Regions from separate parts of the Streptomyces synnematoformans genome, predicted to be linked through region 2. Evidence: riboswitches for the same ligand, from Rfam matches in the RefSeq annotation. Region 2 holds a riboswitch; each other region holds the start of a gene.
What was found. Region 2 has a riboswitch for cyclic di-AMP ahead of ABD317_RS29645 (transglycosylase family protein). Riboswitches for the same ligand answer to the same signal wherever they lie in the genome.
Positions count from the first base shown of each region.

Region 1: linked by a shared signal. The riboswitch ahead of ABD317_RS18535 (M23 family metallopeptidase) and the one ahead of ABD317_RS29645 (transglycosylase family protein) in region 2 are both predicted to bind cyclic di-AMP.
Region 3: linked by a shared signal. The riboswitch ahead of ABD317_RS19430 (LysM peptidoglycan-binding domain-containing protein) and the one ahead of ABD317_RS29645 (transglycosylase family protein) in region 2 are both predicted to bind cyclic di-AMP.
Region 4: linked by a shared signal. The riboswitch ahead of ABD317_RS22865 (aggregation-promoting factor C-terminal-like domain-containing protein) and the one ahead of ABD317_RS29645 (transglycosylase family protein) in region 2 are both predicted to bind cyclic di-AMP.

Region 1 is NZ_BAAAPF010000119.1:11,995-14,185, forward strand. It holds gene ABD317_RS18535 (M23 family metallopeptidase) at 1-1,147, opposite strand, end outside; cyclic di-AMP (ydaO/yuaA leader) riboswitch at 1,159-1,309, opposite strand; gene ABD317_RS18540 (SpoIIE family protein phosphatase) at 1,559-2,191, opposite strand, start outside.
Region 2 is NZ_BAAAPF010000296.1:692-2,882, reverse strand. It holds gene ABD317_RS29650 (dipeptidase) at 1-825, shown strand, start outside; cyclic di-AMP (ydaO/yuaA leader) riboswitch at 1,063-1,255, shown strand; gene ABD317_RS29645 (transglycosylase family protein) at 1,259-2,191, shown strand, end outside.
Region 3 is NZ_BAAAPF010000129.1:13,764-15,954, reverse strand. It holds gene ABD317_RS19435 (transglycosylase family protein) at 1-392, shown strand, start outside; cyclic di-AMP (ydaO/yuaA leader) riboswitch at 600-764, shown strand; gene ABD317_RS19430 (LysM peptidoglycan-binding domain-containing protein) at 841-1,446, shown strand; gene eno (phosphopyruvate hydratase) at 1,665-2,191, shown strand, end outside.
Region 4 is NZ_BAAAPF010000171.1:12,108-14,298, forward strand. It holds gene ABD317_RS22860 (hypothetical protein) at 5-661, shown strand; cyclic di-AMP (ydaO/yuaA leader) riboswitch at 765-938, shown strand; gene ABD317_RS22865 (aggregation-promoting factor C-terminal-like domain-containing protein) at 945-1,841, shown strand; gene ABD317_RS22870 (FadR/GntR family transcriptional regulator) at 1,924-2,191, opposite strand, start outside.

The DNA.
Region 1 (2,191 bases), on a different contig from region 2:
CGTTGTTGCGCAGCCAGGCGAGGGGGTCTATCGCGTCCCCGCCGCCGGGTCGTACCTCCAGGTGCAGGTGCGGACCGGTGACGTTGCCGGTGGCGCCCACGCGCCCGATGACGTCGGCGGTCGTGACCTCGCCGGAGGACTGGATGATGGAGGACAGGTGGCAGTACCAGATCTCGGTGCCGTCTTCGAGCGTGAGGACGATGCGGTAGCCGTACGAGCCGGCCCAGCCGGCCTCGGTGATCGTGCCGCCGTGCACGGCCTTGACCGGGGTGCCGGTGGAGGCGGCGAAGTCCTGCCCGGTGTGGCCCGCGGCCCACATGGCGCCGGACTCGCCGAACGTGGAGGTGAGGGTGTAGCCGCTGAGCGGGGCGACGTAGCTGGCGGCGAGCTTGGCGAGGCGCTCGGCCTCCGCCTTGCGGCGGGCCTCCTCCTCGGCCTTGCGGCGGCGCTCCTCCTCCAGACGGCGCTGGCGCTCCTCTTCCGCCGCCTTCGCGTCGGCGGCCTCCTCGGCCGCCTGCTTGGCGGCCTCGGCCTCGGCGGCGGCGCGGGCCGAGGCGTCGGCCTCCGCCTGCTGCTGGTCGGCCTGCTCCAGGATGCGCGCCCGCAGGGCCTCGCCGGAGTCGGCGGCCGGGGTCGCGCTGTCCGAGCCGGTGTCGGAGGCGTAGCTGACCTGGGTGAGCGGGGCGGTGGTGACGACGGTGTCGTCAACGGCGGGCTCGTCCTCGGCGGGCATCAGCTCGCCGACGCCCGGCAGGCTCTCCGCGTCCGGGAGCTGGGCGCCTATCCCGCTCGCGACGGCGTCGACCTGGTCGGGCATGGATATCGCGACCGCGGGCTTCTCCTGCGCCGTGGCCATGCTGCCCGCGCCGACGGCGGCGAAGACGCCGACGCCGAGCACGGCGCCGCTGCGCGCCATGCTGCCGCCGCGCTGCTTGGGGAGACGCCGGCGGCCGCGGGAGGGAAGGTCGTCCTCGGGGAGGACTTCCGGGATGCCTTCGTCGGCCGGCTCTTCGGCGGCGTAAGGGGCGGGCGCATACCCCTCGGGGGCGGTACCGTCGGACGCATAACGGTCATAGCCGTCATTACCGCCGTAGCCGTAATCGTCATAGCCATGGCCGTAGCCGGGCCCAGACCTGTAGGACGCCACGAAGGCGTACTCCTTTCCTTCCTTCTCGCCTACCGGGTTAGCTGACGGGTTCGGAGCAGGAAGGTCTCCTACGGGCCCGCCTCCTGCGGAGATTGGCCCGATTCACCCCAAGGTGGTGGTTCCCCGGTTCCCTAGGTGTTGCAGTTGCTGCAGTTGTTGCACGTGCGGGATTCGGCGACGGCGCACGGAGCCGCCTCTTGCGGCGGCAGTGACGACCGCGCTGCGTTACCGCACGCTAGCGGACGACGGCGTTCGATTCCAAGCCGTTCCCGTTATTCAGTTGTTCTTTGCCGCGGACGATACGGGGCATGTGGCTGCTGAAACGGACAAGTTGCCGCGTCGGCCACACGGGGTGAGGTCCTGTCGTTAGCTGATCGTGTATCAGTTGTTATGCGGAGGGAGGCTGTTCCATTACGGAGCGTGAGCCGGAACGGGAAGAAAACGGGAGCGGGAACGGGACAGGGCGAACAGCGCCATGTCGTCCGCGACGCGCCCGCCCGTGTACCGCGTCACGTCGTCCAGGAGGGTGTCCAGCAGCTCGTGGGGACCGTCGAAGACACGGCCCGCCATCCGCTCCAGCGGGTCGTAGAACACGCCCGCGGCGTTCCGCGCCTCCGTCACGCCGTCCGTGTAGAGCACGAGCGACGCGCCCGGCGGGAACGTCACCTCCAGCAGCTCGTCCGGCCACGTCCCCAGGTCGCCCATGCCCAGCGGCAGCGCGTGCTCGTGCGGCTGCAGCAGCCGCGCCCCGCCGTCCGACCCCAGCAGCAGGGGCGCCGGGTGGCCGCGGTTGAGCAGCCGCAGCGTGCCGCCGTCGCGGTCGACCTCCGCCAGCACCGCGGTCGTGAACCCCTCCACCCGGTCCAGCCCGCTGCGCCCCGTCTCCTCACGCTGCAGCGCCCGTTCCAGCCGCCGCGCCACCCCGGCGAGCCGTGCCTCCTGCTCGGCCGCCTCCCGGAAGGCGCCGACGACGACCGCCACGGACTCCACCGCCTCCAGCCCCTTGCCGCGTACGTCGCCGACGATGCAGCGCACGCCGTACGG
Region 2 (2,191 bases):
CACTCCATCGCGAACTCGCTCGCCACCCTGCGCGCCCTGCACCGGCTCGGCGTGCGCTACATGACGCTCACCCACAACGACAACACCGACTGGGCCGACTCCGCCACCGACGAGCCGCGGCACGGCGGGCTCACCGCCTTCGGCGAGGAGGTGGTGCGCGAGATGAACCGGGTCGGCATGCTCGTCGACCTCTCCCACGTGGCCCCGGCGACCATGCGTGACGCGCTGCGCGTCACCGAGGCGCCGGTGGTTTTTTCCCATTCATCCGCTCGTGCCGTATGTGACCACCCGCGCAACATTCCTGATGATGTGCTGGAAATGCTCCCTGCCAACGGCGGTGTGGCGATGGCCACGTTCGTGCCGAAGTTCGTCCTGCCGGCCGCCGTGGCGTGGACGGCGGAGGCGGACGCGTACCTGAACGCCCGCGGCCTGGACGCCCTCGACGCGTCCGACGAAGCGGTCCGCGTGCGCCGTGCGTTCGAGGAGGCGAACCCGCGGCCGCAGGCGACGGCGGCCACCGTGGCGGACCATCTGGACCATATGCGCGAAGTGGCGGGAATCGACCATATCGGTATCGGGGGCGACTTCGACGGCACCCCGTTCACCCCCGCCGACCTCGCCGACGTGGCCGGTTATCCGCACCTCGTCGCCGAGCTGCTGAACCGCCGTTGGTCGGAAGAAGACCTGGCCAGGCTGTTGTGGCGGAACGCGCTGCGGGCGCTGCGCGACGCCGGGGAGGTGGCCCGCGACGTGGCCGCTCGGCGCGGCCCGTCGGTCGCGACGATCGAACAGCTCGACGGCCCGGGGAAGTTCGGAAGTGACTGAAGTGACATATGTCACTCACAGAATTCTCACGTGATGGGGCAATGTGTCCGACTCCTCGGGCTTTCGGCAAGTCTCCGCCGCGGAGGGGCAATTGACGCGTTGCTCGTGATGCGGAGATCGTCTGCATGATCCCGGTGTGACGCGGGGAACGGCCGTGGCGAGTGCGCGCGGCTTGTTCTGTTTTCGGCCGTGTGTTTACGGTGCTCGCCGTGCTCGCGCCACCGATGCGGGCACCTCGTCGCCGTAACGCCGAATCCTGTCGGCGGCGACGGGCAAGCACTTCAGCTTTCACGGCAGGAGCGGGGGACCCAGGTAAGTGCCGGACTGCGCGTATGCGCGGGACGGCTTGGGGTGAAGCCATGCTCCGCATGGCCGGGCATCTCCAGCTCGAACCCGACAGCTCACCTCGCAGGCGTCGGAGAGGAGCATGTCCATGTCCGCACGCGGACGTCACCGTCGCCTGGGCCGGATAGCCCGGGGCAGCAAGGCCCTCGTCATCACCGCCGGCAGCGCCGGCGTCGCCCTCCCCCTCATCGCCGGCGGCCACGCCCAGGCCGCCTCCGTCGACACCTGGGACCGCGTCGCCCAGTGCGAGAGCGGCGGCGACTGGAGCATCAACACCGGCAACGGCTTCTACGGCGGTCTGCAGTTCGTGCAGAGCACCTGGGAGGGCTACGGCGGCACGCAGTACGCGCCGCGCGCCGACCAGGCCACCAAGGAGCAGCAGATCGAGATCGCCGAGAAGGTGCTCGCGTCGCAGGGCCCCGGCGCCTGGCCGGTCTGCTCCGTCCAGGCCGGGCTCACCCAGGGCGGCCCCGCCCCCGACCTGGCCACCGGCGGTGGCGAGGAGGCGCAGCAGGAGAGCGAGCCCGAGGCGCAGGCCGGGTCGGAGCAGCCCGCCGGGCAGAAGGCCGCGCAGCAGGAGCAGGCCCCGCAGCAGGAGCAGGCGCCGGAGAAGAAGTACGAGAAGGCCGGCACCTACACCGTCGTCTCCGGCGACACCCTGTGGGACATCGCCCGCAAGCACGGCATCGCGGGCGGCTGGCAGTCGATCTACGAGGCCAACAAGGACGTCATCGGCGGCGACCCGGACCTGATCTTCCCCGGCCAGCAGTACGACTTCGACGGCGGCGAAGAGGTCACCCTGGAGGAGCCGGAGAACGCCCCGGCCCAGCCCTCCGCCGCGCAGGAGGAGCAGCCGGCCGAGGAGCCGCAGCAGGAGCAGCCCGCCGCGGACGCCCCCGCGGGCGGCTTCTCCGCGCCGGTCGACGCCGCCCCGTCGACCCCGTACCGGGCCGCCGGCGGCTCGTGGTCCAGCGGTTACCACACCGGTGTCGACTTCTCCGTCGGCACCGGCACCCCGGTC
Region 3 (2,191 bases), on a different contig from region 2:
GCCCCGCGCCCACCCCGTCCGACGACCTGCCCTCGCACGACGCCCCCGAGCCCCCGCGCGAGGCCGTCGAGACCCCGGGCGCCTCCGGGGCGCCCGACGCGACGGAGGTGCCCGACCCGGGCCGGGAGTGGATCGCCCAGATCCCGGGCGACTCGGACGGCGACGGTGACCGCGGGTCCGGCAAGTCCGGCGGGTCCGGTGAGTCCGGCGGCGATGCCGGGGCGGGCGACGGCAATTATACCGTCCGACCGGGTGACACCCTCTCGGATATCGCCACGGAGCATTCGCTGGAGGGCGGCTGGTCCGAGTTGTACGACGGCAACAGGAAGTCGCTCGGCACCGACCCCGACACCATCCAGCCTGGTCAGGAACTCGAATTGCGCGGTAACTGACCGGCGGCGGGTAAAGTACGCACGGATTAGTCATATTTGACGTAATCGGCTGACCGGGCTAGCTGACGGACGGAAAACCGGGCGCGGCACTTTCCAAGGTCTTTGAATCGCACACCCCTATGTGCTTACCGTCACATCGCTCGCCAACGCGAGCCCCGGTGATCGCCTCACGCCGAATCCTGTCGGCGTTCACCCGGGCCACCTGTGCATGAAGCACCGCTGACAGGAGCGGGGGACCCACGGTAAGCGCCGCTCCGGTCCAACGAGAAGGCGGACCGGACGGCTTGGGGTCAAGCCGCACGCTCGACGTACGGCCGGGCACTCACAGCCCGCACCCGACAGCTCACCTCGCAGGCGTCGGTGAGAAAAGAGCATCATGCTTCTTCCTGCCGGAACGGGTAAGCACCGCCGCCCCGCCGCACAGGCACGCCTTGGCACCCAGTCCCGAATGGCCGTACTCGTGGGCGCCACCGGAACCGCCATCGGGCTGCCGGTACTGGGCGCGCAGAACGCGTCCGCGGCCCCGATCGATACGTGGGAACGGGTGGCCGCCTGCGAGTCCGGAGGAAACTGGGCGACGAATACCGGGAACGGCTATTTCGGCGGCGTCCAGTTCTCCCAGTCGAGCTGGGAGGCCGCCGGCGGCCGCGGCTACGCCCCGCGCGCCGACCTGGCGACGAAGGAGCAGCAGATCGCCGTCGCCGAGCGGCTGCTGGCCATGCAGGGCCCGGGCGCGTGGCCCAACTGCGGCCCGCGGGCGGGCCTGGCCGCCGGCACCCCGACGACCGGGCAGATCGTCCCGCCCGCCCCGGAGGAAGCCCCGCAGGAGGCGCCGCAGGACACCGGGGCCCGCGGCGCCGGCGAGGAGACGCAGCCGGAGTCCCGCACCGTCTTCCGCGGCTTCTACTACGAGGTCCGCGAGGGCGACACGCTCGACGACATCGCCCGCCGCCACGGCGTGGACAGCTGGCAGCAGCTGTACGAGGAGAACAAGTCGGTCGTCGGCGCGGACCCGGACCTGATCCGCCCGGGCCAGAAGCTGAAGGTGAGCTAGCCCGCGGTCGTCCCGGCCCGTCCGGTGCGCGGGCCGGGACGACCGCGCCGTACGGCACCCGCCCCCGGCGGCGCCGGTCCGGGCACGTGACGTACCGCATACCGGCCACCGCATACCGTCTCGTACCGCGGAATGCGGCCGGGTGCGGACCGGGGCGGGCACCCGGGGCGGCTAGGCTCAGGGCGGAACCCGTAGCGAATCGCTCCGAAGGAGACACCGTGCCGTCGATCGACGTCGTCGTAGCCCGCGAGATTCTCGACTCCCGCGGCAACCCCACGGTCGAGGTCGAGGTCGGCCTCGACGACGGCAGCACCGGCCGTGCTGCCGTCCCGTCCGGCGCCTCCACCGGCGCCTTCGAGGCCGTGGAGCTGAGGGACGGTGACAAAGGCCGCTACGGCGGGAAGGGCGTGGAGAAGGCCGTGCTCGCCGTCATCGAGCAGATCGGCCCCGAGCTGGTCGGCTACGACGCCACCGAGCAGCGGCTCATCGACCAGGCGATGTTCGACCTCGACGCCACCCCCGACAAGTCGTCCCTCGGCGCCAACGCCATCCTCGGGGTCTCGCTCGCCGTCGCGCACGCCGCCTCCGAGGCCTCCGACCTGCCGCTCTTCCGCTACCTCGGCGGCCCCAACGCGCACGTGCTGCCCGTGCCGATGATGAACATCCTCAACGGCGGCAGCCACGCCGACTCCAACGTCGACATCCAGGAGTTCATGATCGCGCCCATCGGCGCCGAGTCGTTCTC
Region 4 (2,191 bases), on a different contig from region 2:
CACGATGAGCGCATCACCACCCTCGTCCGCGGGCGCGGCCGCGGCCGGCGCCGACCCGGCGGTACGCGTCGGTGTGCTGCTTCCCAGGATGCCGGAGGAGCCCGGCGGCTGGCTGGCGGAGTGCGCGGCGTACGACGCCGCGGGCGCCGACGCGCTGTGGCTGGACGGCGGTCCCGACCCGGCGCACGACGTGCTGGCGCTCGCCGCCGCGCTGGCCGGCGCCACGAACCGGGCGAAGCTCGTCGTCGCCCTGCCCGACAGCGTCCCGCAGGCCGCGTGGCTGGCCCGGGCGCTGGCCACCGTCGTGCTGCTGAGCGAGCGCCGGCTCGCGCTCGACGCGGACTCGCGGCGGTGCGCGGAACTCGTCGCCGTGGCCCCCACGGTGCCCGCGTTCCGCCGGCTGGCGCCGGCCGGGCCGGGGTACGAGGAGCCGGGCGCCGGGCGCTGGACTCCGGTGGCGGCACCGGCCGGACCGGCGGCCTGGCGGGACGCGCTGGCCGGCGCCGCGGACCGCGGCGTGCACGGTCTCGTCGTACCGGCGGGGCCGCCGCTGCTGGCGGAACTGCGCCGCGGCGAAGGTGCCGAACGTCACACCCGCACCAGCCGCCCCACGCGTGCGCGCGCCGCCACGGAGCGTCAGACCACGCGTGGATCCTCGTGATCCTCTTGTGATCTGCCGTTCGATCTCCTAGTGTCCGAGTCGTTCGCAGACGCGAGCACCGCGCTCCGGTACGCCGAATCCTGCCCGTCGGAGCCCGGAACCGTCGTCCCCACAGCCGTTCGGGCAGGAGCGGGGGAACCACTTCTCCGTCGGCCGGAGCCACGGTGGCAACCGCACCGGGCTCCCCGACTCGGGGTGAAGCCGCACAGCACGACGCGGCCGGGCAACTCCAGCCCGAACCCGACAGCTCACTTCGCAGGCGTCGGAGAAAGAGCGAGCCACCATGGCCGGAACCGGCACCCGGCGCGCGCCCAAGACGCGCTCCTCCCGCCGCTACGCCGCCGCCGCGGGAGTGGGCATAGCCCTGCCCGCCATCGGCGGCGCCGCGGCGACCGCCGCGCACGCCTACACGGTCGAGAAGGGCGACACCCTCTCGGAAATCGCCGAGGACAACGGATTCGGGGCCGACTGGCAGCGGCTCTACGAGGCCAACAAGGCGGCCGTCGGCGACAACCCGCACCTGATCCTCCCGGGCCAGGAGCTGGACCTCGAAGGGAAGGCCGAGAGCAAGCCCGCCGAGGCCGACCAGACCGCCGCCAAGACCGAGAAGAAGCAGCAGCGCTACGTCGAGCACACCGTCGGCGCCGGCGAGACGCTGTCCAAGATCGCCGCGAAGTACGACGTGCCCGGCGGCTGGCAGCGCGTGTACGTCGACAACGAGAAGGCCATCGGCGGCAACCCGGCCGCGCTGAAGGTCGGCACCGAGCTGCGCATCGACACCCAGGGCGGCGGGGTCGACCGGTCGATCGACCCGAACGGCTCCTCGTCCGCCGGGAGTTCCGGCGGTTCCGGCGGCGCCACGGAGGCGTCCCAGGCGAGCGTGCCGACCACCACGTCCGGAATCCAGGCCGCGGCCCGGGAGATCGTGCCGGCGGACCAGTTCACCTGCTTCAGCAACATCGTGGAGCGGGAGAGCGGCTGGGACCACACCGCGACCAACCCCTCCTCCGGTGCGTACGGCCTGATGCAGGCGCTGCCGGGCGACAAGATGGCCTCGGCCGGCTCCGACTGGCGGACCAACCCGGTGACCCAGCTCGAATGGGGCCTGGACTACATGAACGAGCGCTACGGCAGCCCGTGCGGCGCCTGGGAGTTCTGGCAGGCCAACAACTGGTACTGACGCCCGGGGCCTGACCCGCGGGAGTCCGTCGCCGCCCCGTCGTGCGGATGCGTCCGCGCGGCGGGGCGCGGCTGTGCGCCGGCTACGCCCCGACCGCCGGCCCGTCCTGCGCCGGGCCCCGCGCCGGGACCGGGGCCGCGCTCAGCTCGGCCAGGTCGTGCGCCGCCTGCGCCAGCAGCCCGCGCATCGCCGCCTCGGCCGCGTCCGGGTCCCCGGCCCGGACCGCGTCCAGCACCGCGCGATGGCTCGGCACCGGATCCCCGGGGCGGTGCCCGGGGCCGTGCACGAGCTGGTCGCGGGCGGCCAGGCCCGTCGCGATGACCAGGTCCATGCGCGCCAGCAGCTCGTTG